One region of the Sporofaciens sp. St.21A7 genome, then DNA from elsewhere that is predicted to be linked to it. Evidence: predicted binding sites of a transcription regulator. Region 1 holds the regulator's gene; the other holds the start of a gene.

Region 1 (8,303 bases):
CGCCTCCCGCAGGTCGATAATGCCTGCGCTGTTGGCACAGTGGTAATAAGAAGCCGTGACTCCAAGGCGGGAAAGCTGCTCCTTCATCCACAGAAATTCCCTAAGCTGCCTTCTGGCATCCGACTTATCCGTCTCATCCGCCCTTGCGAAATGGGTATACATACCCTCGATGATCAGATTCGGCATCCGGCTGATTTCCTCAATCCTGCCGATGCTCTCCTCCTTTGCCGGAAAGCCGAGCCTTGACATGCCCGTATCAATTTTCAGATGGATGAAAGCCTTCTTCCCCATGTTCACGGCAAAGTCAGACACCCGCCTTGCCGTATCGCTGTCGTAGATTGTCATGTGTATCTCGCTGGCAAGCATTTCCTCCCACTGCTCCGGGAAAATACAACCCATCACCAGGATCGGCTTCTCAATCCCGCCTCTTCTAAGAATCATCCCTTCGTCCAGGGCCGCCACCGCATACCCCCAGATATACTCCTTATCAGAGAGAAATTTTGCCACCTGTAAGGCGCCATGACCGTATCCGTCTGATTTAATTACGGATAGGATCTTCACACCTTCGTCCAGATTCTGCCGCATCATCTCCATGTTATATTCTATCGCATCAAGGTCTATCCTTGCACAAACTCTGCTATAATTCTTCATTTTCTGCCTCCTGTTCCCCAAATGCCTGATTCCGACTTACAGTTTCGCAAATGCACATATGCCTTACTCAAAACTCTAACTCCTTAAATGCCTCACTCAAATATAATAGCAGATCTTGAGCCATTACGCTATAACTTCCTTTCGCAGCCTGCGCATAATCCCCCGACCTGCCGTGGAGATATACGCCAAGCACAGACGCCCTGTGGCCGTCCATGCCCTGTGCCAGAAGCCCGGCTATGATACCTGCCAGTACATCGCCGGAACCAGCCTTCGCCATCGAAGCATTTCCAGAACGGTTGACATACATTCCCCCTGTGGGAGAGGCAACCACAGTACGGGAATCCTTGAGGACGCAGGTGCAGTTTTGGCTTTCAACGAATTCTCCCAGAATACCCATACGGCCTTCCTTCAATTCTCCCACGCTTCTGCGAACCAAACGTGACATTTCTTTCATATGGGGCGTCAGCACAAGGGTTTTCACATCCTTTGAATACTCCATCTCTTCCCAATGCCCCGCTAACAGGTTCAATCCGTCCGCATCTACCAGACAAGGAACCTCCGCCTTCTGAAGCGTCGTCTCTAACAGCTTGCACGCCGTCTCTTTTGTCCCGATTCCCGAACCGATACAGATTGCATCCGCCCAGGAAAGCAGCCCTTTCAGTTCCTCCTTTCGGTACTCCGTATAAGTAGAAATAACCGCCTCGGGAAGAAGCTGCTGCAAGATAACCCGGTTCTCCTCTGGCGTATAGATCCGCACCAGTCCCGCGCCTGAGAGATAAGCCGCCTTTGCATTCAGGAAAGCTGCGCCGGACATCCCTTTGCTTCCGGCAATCACCAACAGTTTCCCATAGGTCCCTTTATTAGAATCCGCCTTGCGCACAGGCAGCATCTTTCTGTAATCCCCGCTTTCACAGAGATACATAAGCCTAGATTCCTTGGAAAGTCCTTCCGTATGGATTCCGATGTCCGTAACCGACACCTTCCCCGCATACTCTTTTCCCGGGTACAGCACAAGCCCCAGTTTTTCTAACTGGAATGTGACCGTCAGGTCTGCCCGGAATGCAGTCCCAAGGACGCCTCCCGTATCCGCCGAAATACCTGACGGCATATCGACGGCAAACTTCACGCCGCCCGCCCGGTTCATCTTCTCCAGAATGTCAAAATATTTTCCTTCGACTTTCCTGCTAAGCCCTACGCCGAAAACAGCATCTATGATGATACTATATTCACCATCCTTAAATTCGTTGCATATCTCGCCGCCGATTTCCAAGAGCCGCTCCATCTGACGCTTCGTCTCCTCCGTACAATGGGAAGCGTTACCGACAAAGCATACAAGCGGGGCGTATCCTTTCTGCCAAAGAAGCCGCGCTATGGCGAACCCGTCCCCTCCGTTATTTCCGGAGCCGCAGACGATACAGGCTCTTGACAAGTCAAGCCCTTCTTCCTCCATCACCTTCACACAGGAAACCGCCGCCCTTTCCATCAACTCTAAGGAGGGGATTCCCACCTCCCGGATGGTATACTGATCCGCCCTCTTCATCTGAGCGCCATTCACCAGATATCGCATATGTTCCTCCTTATTCCCCATACCTTCCCGGCCGGACGCAAACGGCAGCAGGATACAGCGGGTAAAATCAACAAACTGTATGAAAAATACTTTTTCTAAAAGCAATTTCCATACAGTCTTTCAATCATTACTTTTTGTGTTCCTCATTGAACCTGTTAATTTTATAGGACAACTGCATCAGGCTCTCCGACAGATGCACATTCTCAACGATAACATGCTCCGGCAGGTTCAAATCTGTGTGAGCAAAATTCCAGATTGCCCTCACGCCGTTGGCGACCAGGAGATCCGCCACCTCCACCGCCCGGTCCTTAGGGATGGTAAGAGCCGCAATCTCTACCTCGTTGTCCTTCACAAACTCGCCAAGCTCCTCGATCATCCGAACCGGTACGCCCCGTATCGTCATGCCCGCAAGCCTTGGGTTCACATCAAAAATTCCTTTCAGGATGAATCCCCTCTTCTCGAATGCCGCATAATTCGCCAGGGCCTGTCCCAGATTACCGGCGCCTATGATAATCATACGGTGATCTTCCTCCAAGCCCAGGATCTTACCGATCTCCGTATAAAGATACTTCACGTTATATCCATATCCCTGCTGCCCAAATCCGCCGAAATTATTAAGATCCTGACGAATCTGGGATGCCGTCACCTTCATCCGCCTGCTCAGGTCATTGGACGAGATCCGCTCTACCCCGTTCTCCAATAACTCACCAAGATATCTGTAATACCTGGGCAACCTTCGTATGACTGCCTGGGAAATTTCTCTTTCTTCCAATTTTAATTCACCTTCCATTTCCTTTCTAATACCCAATTATATAGAATTGTTAGATTAAAGTCAAACTTTTAGTTGTATTTTGTATAATTTTCGTTATAATGAAAGGGTATCAGCCTGCCAAAAAAGCAGGCTCATTTACTCAATTACAACGTCTGATCGGCCAAAACCACAGACAGGAAACACAAAAAAGGAGGGACATCATGATACTGGCATGCCACGGACTTTGCAAATCCTTCGGTGAAAATGTCATCGTCACGGAAGGTTCATTTCATATAGAAGACCACGAAAAAGCCGCCCTCGTAGGGCCAAACGGCGCCGGAAAGACCACGCTGTTCAAGATGATTGTCGGCGAACTCCCCACAGACGGCGGGGAAATCGTCCTGACCAAAGGAAAGACTTTGGGCTATCTCGCCCAGCATCAGGACATGGTAAGCGGCAGTAACATCTATGAAGAAGTAAAACTGGCCAAGGCAGACATTATCGCCATGGAGCAGCAGATCCGTTCGATTGAGCTGGAACTGAAATCTCTGGAAGGGGACGCCCTTGCCGCACGTCTGGAGACCTACCACAGGCTGACCGCCGCTTTCGAGCGTGATAATGGATACGCCTATGAAAGCGAGATTACAGGCGTCCTCAAAGGACTTGGCTTTGGCGAAGAGGATTTCTCCAAGCCCGTAGCCACCCTCTCGGGAGGCCAGAAGACACGGGTGTCTCTGGGGAAACTCCTGCTTACGAAACCAGACATCCTGCTCCTTGACGAGCCGACTAACCACTTGGACCTAAACTCCATTGCATGGCTTGAGACCTATCTTTTGAATTACCCTGGAGCCGTACTGATCGTCTCCCATGACCGATATTTCCTGGACCGGGTCGTTACGAAAATCTTAGAAATCGAACTTGGGAAACTCATGGTCTATACAGGAAACTACAGCGCCTACGCCGAGAAAAAAAGGCAGCTTAGGGAAGCCAGGCTCAAAGAATACTTAAACCAACAGCAGGAAATCAAACACCACGAGGCAGTCATCGAAAAACTGCGCTCATTTAACCGGGAAAAGTCCATCAAGCGGGCGGAAAGCCGGGAAAAAATGCTGGAAAAAATCAAGCCCATAGAAAAACCTGCCGAAATGAATACCGAAATCCATTTAACATTGGAACCCTCGCGTATCAGCGGCAATGACGTGCTGTCCGTAGATTCCCTTGGCAAATCTTTTCCCAATCAGGTATTGTTCACGGATGTCAGCTTTGAAATCAAACGTGGGGAACATATCGCCGTCATCGGGGACAACGGGACGGGAAAGACTACGCTCCTGAAAATCCTGAACCAGGTACTACCTGCCGACACAGGGACGTTCACCTTGGGAACCAACGTCGAAATCGGCTATTATGACCAGGAACACCATGTACTCCACATGGAAAAGACCATTTTCGATGAAATCTCCGACGACTACCCGGAGCTTACCAACACCAGGATACGCAACATGCTGGCGGCATTCCTGTTCACAGGGGACGACGTATTCAAACGGATCGGGGATTTAAGCGGCGGTGAGCGGGGCCGCGTTTCACTGGCGAAGCTGATGCTTTCACGGGCGAACTTCCTGATTCTGGACGAGCCCACGAACCATCTGGACATCACCTCCAAGGAGATCCTTGAGAAGGCGCTGAACGACTATACCGGGACTCTGCTCTATGTGTCCCATGACCGGTATTTTATCAACCAGACGGCGACGCGGATTCTGGAACTGGTCAACCACACTTTCGTCAACTATATCGGGAATTACGACTATTATCTGGAAAAACGGGAAGAACTGACCGCCGCTTATGCCGGAGGCGAGGAAGCGCTTTCTTCCTCTGCCGGAACCGTATCGGAATCGAAATTAAGCTGGCAGGAACAGAAAGAGGCGCAGGCAAGGGAGCGGAAACGCTTAAACGAACTGAAAAAGACCGAGGAGCGCATCACCACCCTTGAGGAGCGGGATGCTGAGATTGACCGTATGATGGCGCAGGAGGAAGTATTTACCAACTCCATGAAGTGCCAGGAATTGGCGGACGAAAAGGCTTCGATTGCAGCGGAATTAGAAGTATTATATGAGCGTTGGGAAGAATTAGGGACGTAGTAAAACATGTTACTACGTCCCGTTTTTCATTCATTCCCCTGCCTGCTTTCCTGCGCCGCCTTCTTCCACGGACGCTCCTTCCCAAGCCACCCCTTTTCCTTCCAGTAAGTGACATCCGGCAGATGTTTCCCGTTCTGCTGCATATGCCGCATGATATAGAACAAAATCTTCGTCTTCAACGCCGGGGTCACGGAAGCGGTATCCCGGGTCAGCTTCATTGCAAGCCGATCCACATCATTTACGATCTTCTCCTTAATCGGCATCTGCACATCCTCCCACCGTACCGCAGCCACGGCAATCCCGTATGTATAGATCCGCGCCACGCCCCAGAAGAACAGGCTGCTCTTGATATCCTTGAGCGTGGATCTCATCCCGCCGCCAGCCCCGGTAGTAATGCAAACAGCCTGCTTGCCAAACATGCACTCCGCCGGCCTATGCACCATAAACCGGTATCCGTAATGATCCAACAGGGCCTTCAAAGCCCCTGTCACATGAAGCACATGGACCGGAGACGTGAACACCAGCAGATCCGCCTCATCAATCATCCGCGTCACCCGCTTCATATACATCAGATAATCCGGACACTTCTTCTCGCTCTCCATAATACAGGCCGCGCACCCCCGGCAGTATTCCGGCATATCCTTAGGAAGAAATAACTCAATGACCTGATCTTCTTCCCTCGCAATCTTTTCAATCACCATCTTTCCGATATGATAGCTTGAGCCGTGCCTCATGGTGCCGTTAATCATCAGTATCTTCATCTCGTTCTCCCTTCTCTATGTATCTATCTATCAGAATGTAAGCCAGCCATACGCAGGCTTATCCACACATTATTTCACATCAATAGCCAGATGTTATCCGCCTGCCATTAGCTTGACAAATCATCATACTATTTTATTATAGCATTATCATAGAAAAAATGGTATGGTTTTCACAGATAAATTTGTCCCAAAAACACGGAAAGCTAACTTGACATTTTCTATCTTCCCCCTTATACTGGACGTATGGAAAATAAACTTTCCATCACATTTTGCAAAAAAGGGAGGGGCAGCCATGACCACCAAAAAGAAAAAACAGACATATATCCTTGTAGGGCTCCCAATGTACGCCATTGCCTCTATGTTGAAAAATCTCCACATCTTCGGCAGCCAGGCAGCCGCCGTATGCCTGACTCTCATCCATTACGCAGGCATGTTGCTGGCTTTAAACGGAGTCCACTACTTCGGAACCACCTACCAGTATGAGAAATACCCCCAAGAGAGCCGCCAGACTGTCATCGACCTAAACGACGAGCGTACCAGGACCATCCATGACTTAGCGAAAGCCCGGACATTTGACATTATGGTATACGTGTTGATTTGCCTGCCATTCCTTCTTATCGAGGCAAAATCCGATTTACTGGGAATCATCGGCTCTGCCGCAGCATTGCTTATATTAGGCGGCTCCTACGCATACTATGCCAGAAAATATTCCAAAGAAATGTAAATAAGGGCGCCGGGAAATATTGCAGAAATGCACCATTTCCCGGCACCCATTTTAACAGGCTAATCCTCAAGCAGCTTCTCCGACTGCTCTAATGCACGTATAAGCCCATCCCAGCCACCAACTTTTATGGCCCTTAAAAATTCCATGGAAATTTCCTGATTCGGGATAAATACTTCTTCCTTGTCTTCATCATACGCAAGATACCCCAGATGGACTAACAGTGTCAACACATCATCCTTTGTCTTAAATGTAGTCATATCATTCTGAGATGTTGAAGGATCTATCTTACATTGCACATGATTCAGAAGCTTGGCTACCGCTTCTTTCAAACCGTCAAAATTCCGGTCGATATACATCTTTAATGCCTCATATGTCTCCGTTCCGGTCCTGTAGCTTTTATACTTTTTCTTCCGCATCACATCAACGACAGATTTTGGATTATAAATATGCAGTCCATTCAACAAGTATCCATCATACCATTTGCTGAGTTCCGTATAGCCGAGTGTTCCCCATACTTTTTGATCGGAAGGATTCCGGTCATATAGGCAAGCTCAACATAATCCTGGCCTTTAAAAAGTCCCCTGAGGAAGTCAAGATATCTCTTCTGGACATCACTGCGCTCCTTCGCTATCCGGAAAACACAGTCCATATTCATCCAATTCAAAACGAATTAACGGCTGTCCGAAAACTTGAATTCCCAGGATTCACATACAGCCCCATACGCATAACCTCCTGACAGGCTGATTGCAGCAAAGTCCTGCCACACTAAGATAACCTCACTGCAATCGCCTTGATAAATTCCTCACTGTTCAGCACCGTCGGATTCTCAATCGTCGTAATCAATGCCAGATCCTTCGTCATCTTCCCGTCTTCAATCGTATCCACCGTGGCCTTCTCAAGCCTGTCCGCAAAATCTATCAATTCCTGATTCCCATCCAGCTCTCCGCGTTTCCTAAGCGCTCCCGTCCATGCAAATATGGTCGCTACGGAGTTGGTAGACGTCTCTTCCCCCTCAAGATGCTTATAATAATGCCGCTGCACCGTCCCGTGGGCCGCCTCATACTCATAATACCCGTCCGGAGACACCAGCACAGAGGTCATCATGGCAAGAGAGCCAAAGGCAGATGAGACCATATCGCTCATCACATCCCCGTCATAGTTCTTACATGCCCAGATATACCCGCCCTCAGACTTCATCACACGCGCCACGGCATCGTCAATCAAGGTATAGAAATATGTAATTCCCGCCTCCTTGAACTTCTCCTGATACTCCCCGTCATAAATATCCTGGAAAATATCTTTAAACGTATGGTCATACTTCTTGGAAATCGTATCCTTAGTCGCAAACCAGAGATCCTGCTTAATATCCAGCGCATAGTTAAAACAACTTCTCGCAAAACTCTCAATAGACTGGTTGACATTATGCATTCCCTGCACAATCCCCGCGCCGTCGAACTCATGGACCAGTTCTCTTGTCTCCTGTCCATCCTTCGCCGTATACACAAGCTCCACCTTCCCGGCTCCCGGAACCTTCATCTCAGACCCCTTATACACATCCCCGTAAGCATGCCGGGCGATGGTAATCGGCTTCTTCCAGTTCCTCACACAAGGTTCGATTCCCTTAACTACAATCGGCGCACGGAAGACCGTACCATCCAAAATCGCCCGAATCGTCCCGTTGGGGCTCTTCCACATTTCTTTCAAATCATACTCC
Region 2 (8,303 bases), on a different contig from region 1:
TTTCGATCTGGACAACAGCGTCTTCTGTCCGGCTGATGACATTTTCATTGATAATGACTTCATAGGAGAAACCGGACAAAACAAATCCATTTTCGCCGGAAAACTCAAAGATTTTCTGATAGCAGGCGATGGCGTTTGCGGGAGACTCCTGATAGAACGCTCTTAGATATCTTCCGGCGGGCTGTATATGCAGCCCCTTTTTCTTTATGGGAAATGGGATCTCGATAAATAGCCTGGAGTAATCTTCATAATTTCCCTGGCGAAGGCTTTCTGCGGCGATCATGGTTCCATAAGAGGCATCATGCAGCCGGCGAAGCTGATACTTTTTTGTTTCCTCAATGATCATTTCCACTTGTTTGTCAAATGGAGTGTCTTTGTCAATATCTACCGTGACCAGGCAGCGTTCTTTTTTCTCAATCAGGCTGATCTCGGATAAATCCATGGTCTTAAGTGTCTGCATACAAGATCGCTGCAGATCAGTGTCCTGACGGTACAGAAAGCGTATGACATCCTGCAGGAGGATGGTTTTATTGAGACAACAGCCGGGAAGGGGTGTTATGTATCTGTACAAAATCAGGATTTCTATTTAGAAGAGCAGCAGAAAAAGATAGAGGGGTGTTTTGGCGACGCGATAGAAATCGCCCGCATGAGTGGAATATCACTTGATCAATTAATCAGTTTATTAACGTTATTATATGAGGAGGATTAGCGATGACAAATGCTTTCGTTGTATCAGGGCTTACCAAATCTTATCAGGATTTTGTTTTGGATCATGTTTCATTCACTGTTCCCGGCGGCTCCATCGTCGGGCTGATCGGGGAAAACGGTGCAGGAAAAAGTACGACGATCAATGCCGCTTTAGGGCTGGTGGGGAAAGAAGACGGTATGGTTTCCATTTTAGGGAAAGAAGAGCTGGATGGGGATGTCAAGGAACAGATCGGCGTTGTGTTTGATGGCAGCAATTATCCGGAAATCCTTTCGCCGCGGAAACTAAACCGGGTCATGAAGAACATTTACAGGACATGGGACGAACGGATATATTTCGGACTGCTGAAACAGTTTTCCCTTCCGTACGATAAGCCGATCAAGCAGTTTTCAAAAGGAATGAAGATGAAGCTGGCAATCTCTGCCGCATTTTCCCATCATTCCAGACTGTTGATTTTGGACGAGGCAACCAGCGGATTAGATCCGGTTGTCCGGGACGATATTCTGGATATGCTGCTGGATTTCGTGCAGGACGAGGAACATTCCATCCTGGTATCTTCCCATATCACCAGCGATCTGGAGAAGATTGCCGATTATATCGTATTTATCCATGAAGGGAAAGTGTTTTTTGAGAAGCCCAAAGACGAACTGACCGAGCGGTATGGCATCATCAAGTGCGGCGCGGCGCAGTTTGACGCGTTGGATAAATCCGATATCATCTCGTACCGTAAAATGGACTATGAATGGCAGATTCTGGTTTCAGACCGGGAGAGGGCGCAGAAAAAATATCCAAAAGCCCTGGTTGTCCCGGCAACCATTGATGAAATTATGCTGCTTTACGTAAAGGGGGAGAAGTGATGAAAGGTGTTTTAGTGAAGGATCTTTATATTGCAAAGAGCAATATTCTTGTAACCTTTGTCAGCCTGGTTGTTTTGGGCTTTGGGCTGTCATTCCTGCTGGAAACCAGCGCGCTTCTGGTTCTGGCGCCGGTGGCTTCCACAACGGCAGCCTTTATCAGTATTACCAGCGATGCAGCCTCCAAATGGAATAAAAATGTCATCACCATGCCGGTATCGAGAGGGCAGATTATCGGCGAGAAGTTTTTGTTTTTTATCTTGCTTGCCGCACTGGGATTGGTTACGGCGCTGGTTCCGTGTGTCGTTCTTGCCTGTTTTGGCATGGATGTAACTCTTTATTCCCTATGCCTGTACGGCTCTATCGGGATAAGCGCATGCCTGCTTGCGGGCGGCATCAGCCTGCCGTGTGCGTATTTATTTGACCCGGAAAAATCGCAGATTGTCTTCATGATGTCTTTCATGGCGTCTACAGGGATCATTGCGGGGCTTGTTCTTCTCATAAACCTTGTTTTTCCGGTGAAAGAGAATATCCTTCTGGCGTTTGATATTGTGCTTGGCATTTCGGTGATCTGGTTTTTTATCTCGTACAGGATTGCTGTAAAGATATATCAGAAACGGGATATTGCCTGATGGATATTTGACTTTGAATCATGAATGTGATATATTTGTCTCTTTCCTATTGACACAAGGAAAATAAAGTGATATATTTGTCTTGTAAAGAGATAAATATATCACAATAATAGGAGGAGTACTATGAAAACGAACAAGATGAAGATTTGGATTGGCTGTGGGATTTTTTGTGTCTTGAGTTTGTTTCTATCGACATGGTATGCGGTTACATTCAATGATTCCCGCCTGGTAGTTCCCATGGATTTTAAAGATTATGTATTTCGCGCAAAAGATCTGCCGATGATTCTTTCTATTTCTCTCATTTGCATTTATGTAATCTCTCTGTTTGTCATGCTTTTTGTCTATGCGGGTGAAAAGCAGAGACAGGTGGAAGAAACAGGCGTCACGCGCAAGGTCAATCCAAAGTGGGGCTGGTTAGGAGTACTGGGGTTTTTGGGTTTTGCTGGTTTCTTTACATACTCTGCGGATGGCTCTGTCTTTCCATTTGCCTTTTTCCTTTTCTTTGGCTTCTTTGGTTTTTATTATGAGGGAAGGATGTCAGGAACATTTATGGATGAGCGCTTCCGCGAGAATATGGTTCGCGCTAGGCTGAAAGCATATAGAATTTCGTTTTCTATCATGCATGTTGCACTGATCATTCTCTGTCAGGGAAAACTTTTTGGAAGTCTTGAATATACTCTGATTGCTACAATTATCACCCTTTCCGTTGCGTTAGCTCTGGGGATTTTCCTCTCTGAATATTTGCTGTACCGGTATGACCATGACGACCTGGCAGATGAAAGTGAGGAATAAGATATGGCAGAATTTGAATGCAGATTAAAAAAATACCGGCAAATGAAAGACCTGACGCAAGGGCAGCTGGCGGAAAAAGTAGGCGTGCGCCGGGAAACCATCATGCGCCTGGAAAAAGCGCAGTATAACCCGTCTTTGAAGCTGGCGGTTGATATTTCCAGGGTTGTAGAAGCTCCGATTGAAGAAATTTTTATTTTTGAATAAAAATCTGTCCGCTGTAACATTTCGCGGACATTTTTTTGTTAAAATATAATGAATGGCAAAATAATGTCGTAAAGGAGAATGGACATGAAGAAAATTTTACTGGTAGAGGACGACGCCCTTTTAAATAAAACGCTGACTTATAACCTGATTTCGGAGGGTTACGATACGGTATCGGCTCTGAATGCAGATACAGCTACCGAAGCTTTAGCCCGGACGGAATTTGACCTGGTGCTTCTGGACATCAACCTGCCGGACGGTAATGGCTATGACCTGTGCAGGCTCATAAAGCCGGAGAATCCGGACACGCTGGTGATTTTTCTGACTGCCAATGACCAGGAGAGCGACCAGATACGGGGGTATAAAGCCGGGGCGGTAGATTATATCACCAAGCCCTTTTCCATTGAGGTGCTGCTTCGGAAGATACGGGCAATGTTCGCCATGCTGGAACACCGGGGACTTACAAAGGATTTTTATGATGATGGCAGGCTGTTCCTGGATTTTTCAGAACAATCCGCTGCACTTAATGGAAAGTCCCTTATTCTTTCCCCCATGGAGTATAAAATGCTGTATCTGTTCTGCAAGAATCCGAAACAGATTCTGACAAGGCAGCGGCTTTTGGAAAGGCTGTGGGATGCAGAGGAAAATTATGTGGACGAACACACCCTGACAACCTCCATCAGCCGGATCCGGGGCAAGATTGAGGCAGAGGGCGACACGTATATTAAGACGATTTACGGGATGGGATATCAGTGGATGGGAGGCGAGAGAAAATGAATCTGGGGCGGATCTCGGTAAAAGGGACATTTCTTTTGATCTGCGGCGGTATGGTAGCTTCCATGCTGGCTGTCTGTGCAGTTCTCTTTGCCATGACAGGCGAAGTCTGGGTGCTGACAGCCGGTATCCTGCTGACAGTCTGTGCCATCATCTGGCAGTTCCTTCTGATGCAGTTTTTTGGAAAACGGCTTTCTGTATTTACAAGAGAGCTGTGCCAAGTGATGGATCGGATGATAAGCGGGAGCGAAGAGCCTGTGCGTGTGACAGACAGTGAAACACTCTTTGCCCGTATCAGCTACCGTCTGTCGCGGCTTTTTGGTATCATGCAGGAGAACCGGCGGAAGGTAGATATGGAACGCCAGGAGCTGCAGATGCTGGTGTCAGACATTTCCCATCAAGTGAAGACACCGGTAAGCAACCTGAAGATGGTGACGGACACGCTGCTTACCAGGCCGGTTCCAGAAGAAGCGCGGCGGGAGTTCCTGCAGGGCATCCGCAGCCAGACAGACAAGCTGGAATTTCTCTTTCAGGCACTTGTGAAGACTTCACGGCTGGAAACCGGGGCAATCCGGTTAGAAAAGAAAGAGACTCTGCTGATCGATACGCTGGCGGTTGCCTGCAGCGGTGTTGTATATGAAGCGGAGAAAAAGGACATTTCCGTGACGGTGGACTGTCCGGATGGCCTTCGCCTTTCCCATGACAGCAAGTGGACGGCGGAGGCTTTATTCAATCTGCTGGATAACGCGGTAAAATATACTCCGAGGGGAGGGGCAATCCGAATTTCAGCGGAACAATGGGAAATGTATGTGAAGCTTAATGTATCCGATACCGGTAAAGGTATCCCGGAGAGTAATCAGGCGTCTATCTTCCGGCGTTTCTACCGGGAGGAGGAAGTGCACGAAGAACAAGGGGTAGGCATCGGCCTTTATCTGGCACGTGAGATTGTCACAAAGCAGGGCGGTTACATGAAAGTAACTTCGGAAGTCGGCAGGGGATCGACGTTTTCGGTTTTTCTTCCCAGCAGAGCATAGAAATTTTTTTGTCGCTGTAACATTTCGCGGACATTTGGGTTTTACAATGTCCTTATCAACAGGAAAAGTAGTAAGGAGGTGGCCGGCTATGACATGGCCTTTTGATAATGACACCAGCGCTATTATTAAAAAATTAGCGTCTGCTCAATTAAAGAAAGAGCGTTTGAAGAAAATTTTTACGATTATTGCAATTTCATTAGCAACATTTTTGATGGCATCCGTATTGCTTCTGGTTTCTGGAATTATTACAGTGAACCAAAATGGAGGCAATAACATAACAGGGTCTTATCATGCTCTTATTTCCGGCATAGAAAAAGAACAATATCAAGAATTGTCTGATGATGTGCGAGTGGATTTATGCGGATTCACAGCTTCTATTGGCAGTGTTAAATCTGGAAATGATCGTCTTAATATTTCATATTCCAACAATGATGCACTTACATTAAATGGGCTGTCTGTTGACCAGGGGAAAATGCCAGAGAAAGAGAATGAAATACTGATTGAACAAGAGTATTTAATTCGACAGAAGATAAATGCAAAAATTGGAGATACCATTCTATTGCCAGATCCAAACAACGCCCAGGAAAAATCCTTTATTATAACAGGATACTTGAAAACAGGGGCGAAAGGCACTGACCGTTCATTATATGGGGCTATGGTTTCTGAAGAATACTTTTTAGAAATGGATGGATGGAATCACTTTTCACCGGCAGTAATGCTTCGTGTAAATTTAGATGCAAAGACGAACTCTGGGGATGTAAAAAACTTAATATCAGAGATAACGGCTGATGCAGGCTGTAAAGCGGCTCCTTCTTATAATGAAGCGTATTTGAATCTTAGCCAGCCTTCGGTACCGATGGTTCTGGCGGCTGTTGCCGGGCTGGTTGTTATCGTAATCGCTGGTATTTTGGTAATATACAACATTTTCTATATTTCCATTATCAATTCAATTAAAGAATATGGACAGCTTCGCACAATAGGGATGACAGCAAAACAGATTCAAAGACTTGTTCTTAGGGAGGGAACTTTGCTGATGTTACCTGCAATACCTATTGGACTAATTGCGGGAATTGTAGTGGCTTATATTTTAATTCCACATGGATTTGGGCTATGGAATGTACTATGGATATGCCCAATTGTTGTTGTGTTAACCTATGCCACTGTACGCCTGTCCATCAAAAAACCTGCTAAAATAGCAGCGACCGTTTCACCCATAGAGGCTTCACGCTATGAACAAAATAAGTTGCCTAAATGTAAACATAGGCAGCACAAACTAACGCCGGGGTCTTTGGCAGTAAATCAAGTTTTGCGTTATAAGAAAAAGAATATACTGACAGTCGCCTCTCTTGTCTTGACTGGCGTTCTGCTGTCAGGTTTATCCTCTGTCCTTTCTTCTATCAATGCAAAAGATATGTCTTTATCTGGATTTGCAAGAGGACAGTTCGTTTTAAAAATCTCAAATCAGGAGCTAATGGAAAATCCTTTAGAGATTTTGCAGGAATCAAGTCCTTTTACGGAGAAAGTAGAAAAAGAACTCTCGCAATTATCAGGTGTGCAAAAGATTATGAATGATCAGCATCTCCCAGTCTCCTATGATCTGCAGGCTCTGGAATCAGATGCTGAAATTGTAGGATTTGAGAAAGCAGATATGACTTTGCTGCAAAGCTGTCTCTTAAATGGAAAAATATCAGATTATGAGCAAATGGCATCTAAGAATCAGATGGTGATTGGCAGGCCGGGTGACTTTGAGAAGTATTTTGGTATTCATCCAGAGGCTGGCTTGTCTGTAACGCTGAAGATTTTTGATGGGCAGCATACGGAGAACCTGGAATTTGAGATTGCGGCAGTTCTTGACGAAAGTAAGATTGGAAATAATGGCGATAAAATAGATATGCTGTTATTGCCGGTTGATTCCATGCAAAAAATCGCACACAACAATTTAACATATCAGTATGTGATTCGTGTAGAGGATTCTTTTGGACAGCAGGCAGAAAATGAAATAGACCAAATTGTATCAGATAACCCGCGGCTGAGTGTGGATTCACTTTCTGCTGCGATTGCCCAGAATGAAAACTTCCTGCAGGGAACACAGTTAGCCCTTGCAATAGCCATTGTTTTAATTGGTTGTTTTTCTGTGATGAATTTGTTAAATACAATTTTGACGGGAATTATCGTAAGGCGCAAGGAATTTTCTCTCATGCGTTCAGTGGGAATGTCTCAAAAACAATTATCCGTGATGGTTCATAAAGAGGGATTGATCGTAGTCGGCATGGGACTTGTATTATCTGTGATAATTGGTGGAGGAATTGGATATGTTCTTTGCTCATTTTTGAAAAACAACCTAATGAGCTATTTGAATTATCAATTTCCATTGTGTATTACAATCTTGTATTGTGCGATTGTTATTTTATGTAGTGTGCTGATTACAACAGGCGCCTTAAAGCAGCAAAGCAAGTTATCAATGATGGAAGCTCTGCGATAAGTGTATTTTTTTGCTGCTGTAACATTTCGCGGACATTTGAGTTTTACAATGTCCTTATTAACAGGAAAAGGAGTATTTGATTATGAATGTATTACAAACAATCGACCTGAAAAAGTATTATGGCAGCGAGCCCAATATCACCCGCGCCCTGGACGGCGTCAGCCTGTCTGTGAAACAGGGGGAGTTTGTGGCGGTGGTAGGGACTTCCGGAAGCGGCAAATCCACCCTGCTCCATATGATGGGCGGGCTGGATACGCCTACCTCCGGAAGCGTCATTGTCCGCGGGGACGAGCTGGCGGAAAAGAATGATGAGGAGCTGACCATCTTCCGCCGCCGCAATATCGGCTTTATCTTCCAGAACTATAACCTTGTCCCAATCCTGAATGTCTATGAAAATATTGTCCTGCCTGTGGAGCTGGACGGCGATACGGCAGATGAGAAATTCATGGATGAGATTGTGGAGATGCTTGCATTGGAAGATAAGCTTAATAATATGCCGAACAATCTCTCTGGTGGGCAGCAGCAGCGTGTCGCTATCGCACGTGCCCTGATTACCAAACCAGCTATCATTTTAGCTGACGAGCCCACGGGCAACCTTGATTCCAGGACCAGCGCCGATGTGCTGGGGCTTTTGAAACGCACCAGCATGGAGTTTAACCAGACGATTGTGATGATCACCCACAACAACGAGATTGCCCAGCTTGCCGACCGCATAGTCCGAATTGAGGATGGCAGGATTGTTGGAGGAGGAAGGCAAGTGCGGAGCGCTTTTAAAATGCCTTCCGACGACCTGCCCTCGGACGCTAGTGAGGGGGCGCTACCTTGTAA

The links. Region 1 encodes Rex, which represses fermentation and respiration genes when NADH is low (regulators of the CRP and FNR family bind a similar motif). Its sites were predicted from a motif close to ATTGTTAANTANTTAACAAT; they were not measured.
Region 2: a site for Rex is predicted at 2,281-2,300, ahead of AC6I3O_RS27015 (DUF3796 domain-containing protein). Genes of this name have one in related genera too.

What each region holds. Positions count from the first base shown of each region.
Region 1 covers NZ_BAAGFN010000001.1:2,786,351-2,794,653, forward strand. The annotation lists gene alr (alanine racemase) at 1-651, opposite strand, end outside; gene AC6I3O_RS13675 (NAD(P)H-hydrate dehydratase) at 719-2,218, opposite strand; gene AC6I3O_RS13680 (redox-sensing transcriptional repressor Rex) at 2,346-2,990, opposite strand; gene AC6I3O_RS13685 (ABC-F family ATP-binding cassette domain-containing protein) at 3,191-5,104, shown strand; gene AC6I3O_RS13690 (flavodoxin family protein) at 5,131-5,865, opposite strand; gene AC6I3O_RS13695 (hypothetical protein) at 6,158-6,589, shown strand; gene AC6I3O_RS13700 (hypothetical protein) at 6,649-7,050, opposite strand; gene AC6I3O_RS13705 (hypothetical protein) at 7,047-7,253, opposite strand; gene AC6I3O_RS13710 (NADP-dependent isocitrate dehydrogenase) at 7,355-8,303, opposite strand, start outside.
Region 2 covers NZ_BAAGFN010000002.1:105,827-114,129, forward strand. The annotation lists gene AC6I3O_RS26995 (hypothetical protein) at 1-460, opposite strand, end outside; gene AC6I3O_RS27000 (GntR family transcriptional regulator) at 437-709, shown strand; gene AC6I3O_RS27005 (ABC transporter ATP-binding protein) at 712-1,563, shown strand; gene AC6I3O_RS27010 (ABC-2 transporter permease) at 1,563-2,192, shown strand; gene AC6I3O_RS27015 (DUF3796 domain-containing protein) at 2,316-2,984, shown strand; gene AC6I3O_RS27020 (helix-turn-helix transcriptional regulator) at 2,988-3,188, shown strand; gene AC6I3O_RS27025 (response regulator transcription factor) at 3,273-3,962, shown strand; gene AC6I3O_RS27030 (sensor histidine kinase) at 3,959-4,993, shown strand; gene AC6I3O_RS27035 (ABC transporter permease) at 5,082-7,475, shown strand; partial or broken gene AC6I3O_RS27040 (ABC transporter ATP-binding protein) at 7,558-8,217, shown strand.